One region of the Paenibacillus sp. FSL M8-0334 genome, then DNA from elsewhere that is predicted to be linked to it. Evidence: a T-box and tRNA genes for the amino acid it is inferred to sense, from the RefSeq annotation. Region 1 holds a T-box; the other holds one or more tRNA genes.
What was found. The T-box of region 1 lies ahead of leuS (leucine--tRNA ligase). A T-box ahead of a tRNA ligase gene usually reads a tRNA of that ligase, here a tRNA-Leu.
Positions count from the first base shown of each region.

Region 2: it encodes a tRNA-Leu, which carries the amino acid that the T-box ahead of leuS (leucine--tRNA ligase) is inferred to sense. The anticodon was not compared.

Region 1 covers NZ_JBBOCH010000001.1:451,729-455,135, reverse strand. The annotation lists gene MKX64_RS02050 (Gfo/Idh/MocA family protein) at 1-65, shown strand, start outside; gene MKX64_RS02045 (AraC family transcriptional regulator) at 138-1,019, shown strand; T-box leader at 1,067-1,327, shown strand; gene leuS (leucine--tRNA ligase) at 1,532-3,407, shown strand, end outside.
Region 2 covers NZ_JBBOCH010000002.1:250,616-254,022, reverse strand. The annotation lists gene MKX64_RS15305 (AraC family transcriptional regulator) at 1-938, opposite strand, end outside; gene MKX64_RS15300 (KGG domain-containing protein) at 1,175-1,504, opposite strand; tRNA gene MKX64_RS15295 (tRNA-Leu) at 1,644-1,726, opposite strand; tRNA gene MKX64_RS15290 (tRNA-Lys) at 1,753-1,828, opposite strand; tRNA gene MKX64_RS15285 (tRNA-Glu) at 1,937-2,008, opposite strand; gene MKX64_RS15280 (Type 1 glutamine amidotransferase-like domain-containing protein) at 2,123-2,824, opposite strand; tRNA gene MKX64_RS15275 (tRNA-Ser) at 2,907-2,995, opposite strand; tRNA gene MKX64_RS15270 (tRNA-Asn) at 3,002-3,077, opposite strand; gene MKX64_RS15265 (SprT family protein) at 3,106-3,407, opposite strand, start outside.

The DNA of each region.
Region 1 (3,407 bases):
AGCATGCATTTAAAGCCGGGGAGTTATGTGTACTCGCGCAAAAAGAAGCCGTGCGAATTCAATAATTGCTATATAATGAAGATCATGGAGAGCCCGCTCAGGCAAGAGGGGCAGCGGTGGTATAAGGAGGGTTGCTCATGACTTCATCATCCGATTCCGGGCGCATCTCGCTCTTCGATCCTATGGGGCAGCAGGAGCCGTTCGATTTCGGTTACCATGTGGATTCCCCGATGACCGGAGGCCAGTTTCATTCCCATTCTCTGTATGAAATCTATTATTTTCACGAAGGGCGCTGCACATATCTGATCGGGGATTCGATCTTTGTGCTGAAGCCTGGCGACCTGCTGCTGATGAACGGACTGACGCTTCATTGTCCGAAGGTTGAGCCGGGCACGCCTTACATAAGAAGCATCATCCATTTTGATCCCGCTTGGGTGTGCAGGGATATGCCCGAGTCTGTAAGAAGCGCTTTGCTTGAACCCTTTGCGTCCCTGCTTAATTACCGAATGACGCTGGAGGGAGCAAGGAAGGCGGAATTCGAGAGCATGCTGGCTGGCATGCATCGGCTTGGACTGTCGAAGAACAGGTTCGTTCGGGAGCGTATGGCGCTGAGGCTGCAAGAGATGATGTACATGATATCAGACTGGTGTCAGGGCGCGGTTCAGGACCAGGAAGCCGTTTCGGATAAGGAGCGGCATGTGCAGCATGTTATTTCATTTGTAGAGCAAAACTATATGTATGATTTGACCCTGGACCAAATCGCCAGGGAGGCGCATGTGACCAAGCATTATCTGTCCTCCCTCTTTAAAGAGATTACGGGCACGAGCGTGTTCAAATATGTATACAATCGCAGGATCAACCAGGCCAAAATTTTGCTGAGACTGAATCCCGATCTGAGCATTACGGAAGTCAGTCAGGCTGCAGGGTTCAAACATCTGGCTCACTTCAGCCGGATGTTTAAAGAGATGGTAGGCGCAACGCCGGAGCATTACCGTAAAAGCGGGGTCGACATTCATTGACTTCACCTTGCATTTTGGTTATAATAGCCACATTAAAATGATACACATGGAATGCGATGATGAGGACCAGTAATTCTGCATTGATCATCCAGAGAGCCGGCGCTTTAGGTGGAAGCCGGTTGACGATGGGAATGAAACTCACCTCGGAGCAGCGGTGTCAACCGGTGTCAGCAGCGCTAGTCTCGCTGAAGTGACCGACGAAGCATTGCCGTCTCATCCGCGCTAAGGATGCAAAAGTGAGTGAAAGGCGAAGCATGCCTTTGACTAACTAGGGTGGTACCACGGGAATCTAACCTCCCGTCCCTAGCGATCGACGCTATGGACGGGAGGTTTTTTGGTTTTAACCCTATCATCAATCTGCCATCAAGACGCTGTTGGCTAGCTTGATGATAGCGAAAGCAAGAGACCGCGTCTAGGATGCGGTCCGGTTTCAGCAACCTGCGTCGATCGGCGCAGGTTGCAATGGCACGGCGCAGGCGCGCGTGCCCGACTGTGAAGGAGGAGCAGGAAGTATGACGGATCATCAGCAATCAGGATACGGCTACCAGCCGACGCAAATCGAGCCCAAGTGGCAGAAGTATTGGGACGAGCACAAAACCTTTAAAACCGAAGAGCAATCTTCCAAACCGAAATTTTATGCACTGGATATGTTCCCGTATCCATCGGGTTCAGGCCTCCATGTAGGGCATCCCGAGGGTTATACGGCAACTGATATCGTATCCCGCTACAAGCGTATGCGCGGATACAATGTGCTTCATCCGATGGGCTGGGATGCATTCGGTTTGCCTGCCGAGCAGTATGCGATGGATACGGGCAAGCATCCGCGCGATTTCACACTGCAGAACATCGATAATTTCCGCAGACAGATTAAGTCGCTGGGCTTTTCGTATGACTGGGATCGGGAGATCAGCACCACCGACCCGGACTATTATAAATGGACCCAGTGGATTTTTATACAGCTTTACAAGCGGGGTCTTGCCTATGTGGCGGAAGTTCCGGTGAACTGGTGCGAAGCACTCGGCACGGTTCTCGCGAATGAAGAGGTCATCGACGGCAAGAGTGAACGCGGCGGCCATCCGGTTGTGCGCAAGCCGATGCGTCAGTGGATTCTGCGCATTACGGCATACGCTGATCGCCTGCTCGAGGATCTGGATGAGCTGGACTGGAGCGACAGCCTGAAGGAGATGCAGCGCAACTGGATCGGCAAGTCGACCGGTGCGGAAGTCCGGTTTGACATCGAGGGCCATGACAGCCAGCTCGAAGTATTCACGACTCGCCCGGACACCCTGTTCGGAGCGAGCTACTGCGTACTGGCTCCGGAGCATGAACTGGTCGAACGGATTACAACCGAAGAGCAGCGCGAGGCGGTTAAAGCTTACCAAGAGGTGGCTGCTCGCAAGAGCGACCTGGAGCGGACAGATCTTGCCAAGGACAAAACCGGCGTATTCACGGGCGCTTATGCCATCAATCCGGCGAACGGTGCCAGAATGCCGATCTGGATTGCTGATTATGTGCTCGCAGGCTACGGCACAGGCGCGATTATGGCCGTACCGGGCCATGATACCCGCGACTGGGAGTTTGCCAAGCAGTTTGGCCTGGACATCATTGAGGTAGTGAAGGGCGGCAATGTGGAGGAAGAGGCCTATACGGGCGATGGAGAGCATGTCAACTCCGACTTTCTGAACGGATTGAACAACGAAGCGGCCATCAACGAAATGATCGCCTGGCTGGAGAAGAACGGCAAAGGTCAGAAGAAAGTGACCTATCGCCTTCGCGACTGGCTGTTCAGCCGCCAGCGTTACTGGGGAGAGCCGATACCGATTCTCCATCTCGAAGACGGATCGATGAAGCCGGTTCCTGAGGATCAGCTTCCGCTTCTGCTTCCGGATGTCGATCAGATCAAGCCGTCCGGCACCGGTGAATCTCCGCTTGCAAACGTGACGGAATGGGTGGAGACAGTGGATCCGGAGACCGGCATGAAGGCGCGGCGCGAGACCAATACGATGCCGCAATGGGCCGGCAGCTGCTGGTACTATCTGCGATACATCGACCCGAAGAACAACGAAGAACTGTGCTCGAAGGAGAAGCAGAAGGAATGGTTGCCGGTTGACCTGTACATCGGCGGTGCGGAGCATGCGGTGCTGCATTTGCTGTACGCCCGTTTCTGGCATAAGGTCCTGTATGATCTGGGTGTGGTCGACACCAAGGAGCCGTTCCAGAAACTGGTGAACCAGGGGATGATCCTGGGGACCAACAATGAGAAGATGAGTAAATCCCGCGGCAACGTCATCAATCCGGATGATATTGTAAAGGAATACGGTGCTGACACCTTGCGTGTATACGAGATGTTCATGGGGCCGCTGGAAGCGACCAAGCCATGGAATACGA
Region 2 (3,407 bases), on a different contig from region 1:
GCGGCATAGGGAGTCCATTGCAGCGGCATCGCATACCCTAGCAGCGTGGTCGAGCCGTACATGGCAACCTTGTTCTTATGCGTCCTCATATATTCGGACGGAGATAAACCAAAAGCCTTCTTGAATTTGCGGCTGAAATAAAATTCGTCCTTATATCCGACCGAATGCGCCACCTCTTTCAGCAGAGAATCTGAACCGAGCATCAATTGCTTGGCTTTCTTCATCCGCACCTGCCCCAGGTAATCCATCGCACTGTATCCATAGGTCTTCTTGAACACCTCGACAAAATATTTCGGACTGAGATCCGCCAGCTCGGCCAGCTGATCCATCGACAAATCCTGATCGTAATGTTCATTCATATATTCCTTCACACGCTCCAGCGCCTGCCGCTTGTCATGCCTCGTATCCGGGCTGCTCTCGGCTATCAAGGTATACAGCAATCTCTGGAAATCGAGCTGTCCCCGCCATTTCCGGAGCGGGTCCTTGTCCTGGACATGCCGGTATACCGATCGGCAAATTTGCTGCAAACGCTCGGGTGATCCGTATGTAAACACGCCATTCTCCGGCAGAACCGCTGCGGCGTCCAGCTCCTTCCACTCGTCACTGCCCGGAAGGCTGACGAACAATCCAAAATGCAGAATGGCCACCACGGTCTGTTCCCGCTCGTGCTCCGCCAGCTGGCCGTCACCCTGTACGCCGAAAGTAGAGCCCGCCGGACAACCGTATACACATCCTTTCACCATGCGAGTCGTCTGCTCGGCCTGCAGCAGGCTTGCTTCTCCTCCAAGAAGAAGCACCAGAGCCGGATGAACCGTAAGCTGCTGATCCAGTTGAAGACAGCGCCCGTTATATATCTCCATATGCCGCAGCCGGGCCATTAGCCCGCTATCGCTCCCCAGTTCCTGCAGCACAGGATGATGCAAAGATCGGTTAGACATTATGTGAAACCTCGTTTCTTTAAATGAGAATGGTTATCATTATCATATAATTATCATACCGTTGTGAAAAAGTCCAGTGCAGCGGACCGCTTCCCCCATCCGTCCATCACAAAAAAACAGCCACAGCTCCATATCGGAACCGTGACTGCGCTTCGGTTAGGATGGAAGGCGGGTCCTTGGTATGCGAGCATCTGCTCGCGGCCTTGACTCCTCTTCCAGCCTGTTTATGCTGTTCGTTAATTACGGCGCTGACGAGAGCTTGCCTGACCGCCTTTGCGGCCCGCTTCCTCGCGGCTCATCTTGCCGTTATCGGAGTTGTCGCGGGCTTCGCCGCCCTTCTGCCCAATCTCCTGATAGAACTCGCGGTCATGAGAGCGAGAGGTCGCTTCGCCGCCTTTCTTACCGATCTCCTGATAGAACTCCTTATCATGCGAATCGGAGGTAGCTTCGCCACCTTTGCGTCCAATTTCCTGATAAAACGCTTTGTCGTGATTGTTTGCTGTTGCTTCTCCACCTAAACGGCCTGCTTCTTCCCGGCTCATCTTTCCATTGTTGTTTCCAGCCATTCTGAATCACTCCTTGTAGGTATTTGGACGTCCACGGTATCATATTAACCGCTTCGTCGAAGATGAAACAGACATGGCCAATCCCAAGCATGAAAAAAAGCCCTGCATCAATGCAGGACTTATTCCGTTTCCGTATGAATGCGGTAGAGAGGACTCGAACCTCCACGGGTATACACCCACTACCCCCTCAAGATAGCGTGTCTGCCATTCCACCACTACCGCATATTGTTGAGTACTTCTAAAAAAACTGGTGAGCCATGAAGGACTCGAACCTTCGACACCCTGATTAAAAGTCAGGTGCTCTACCAACTGAGCTAATGGCTCTCGATGATCATCATGGAGCTGCCATGTAGATGGTTCGAGAATACAAATTGCTGCTTATGCTCCGACGAACCTATGGGGTTCTCATCCCCGAAGCTTGTAATAAAAGTATGACCCGTAGGGGATTCGAACCCCTGTTACCTCCGTGAAAGGGAGGTGTCTTAACCCCTTGACCAACGGGCCATATTTATCAGTGCCGTCCGTGACGACAAGAATGAGTATAGCATAAATTCAAAAATGATGGCAAGCCCTTTTCCTCAATTTTTCGAGATTTTTTTCTGTAATCTTTCGGACATGTCAGCCAAGCCACGTTGTTTGCAGTGTCCGCTCGATGACGGCCTCCCCGTCCCTTTCCACCACATAAGCCTTTGCGTTCATTCTGGAACCGACGACGCCGTGCAGCCGTCCCTCCTTGAAGTGCAGTGCGGCTCCATCATCTGCGGCATAGCCCGCTTGAATGTCTCCTCGAAGGATCATGTCATGATAAGCCGGCCTGCGCTTGTTCTCACCGTCATAATGGGGGCAGTGGCTGCCCTTGAGTAAACCGAGTCCTTGCAGTTTATAAAGCGGGGCATTGAGCGGGTCCGTAACGCCTTCCTCAAACCAGCAGATCGAACCGGCGCTGAGCCCGCATAACACGATCCCCTGCTCATAGGCTTCCTCGAGGATCCGGTCCAGCCCCCACTCTTTCCATAACACGAGCATATTCCGGGTATTCCCGCCCCCGACGTACAGAATATCCTGCTCCAGCACATAGGATCTCAAATCGGCAAAATTCGGCTGGAACAACGACAGGTGACACGGCGTGCACGGCAAGGTTCGAAAAGCGGCATAAAACCGTTCCACATAGTTGTCCGCATCCCCGCTTGCCGTCGGTATGAAACAAATCTTCGGTGTTTCCTTCGGAACTTGGGCCAGCACATACCGGTCAAGTTGCAGATTGTCCGGCTCCATTGAAAATCCGCCTCCGCCCATGGCGATAATTTGCCTTGTCTTCATTCCGGCTCCATCCCCTTGCTTCCCAATATAGGAAAAGCCCCCGGCACATGTCCACCGGGAGCTTTCCAACAAAATATTCCAACGGAGAGAGAGGGATTCGAACCCTCGCACCGCTTACGCAGTCTAACCCCTTAGCAGAGGGTCCCCTTATAGCCACTTGGGTATCTCTCCAGAAGCTGGCTCCCCGAACAGGACTCGAACCTGTGACAACTCGATTAACAGTCGAGTGCTCTACCAACTGAGCTATCGGGGAATGTCCAAACCGAACACTTAATAATTTATCATGTCTTATTGGGGGAGTCAAGCGCTTGCAGTGTCAATCGCCCGCGACATTTCCCGCACCGATATCGGTCCGGATTCATTCTCCGCTTTCGCAGGTATTCCGTCCCGCATGCGCCGCAGCGCAGCTTGTAGCGGTACGGTTCCGGATTGCGCCCCGACGCTGTCCGTTTCGGCAGCGCCTTGCAGAAACGGCTGCCACCAACGGCCTGGAGGAGCATCTTGAAATCCGGATCCCGGTGGCGGTAGCCTCTGCCTGCGAGATGAAGATGATAGTGGCACAGTTCATGCTTGATGATTTTCT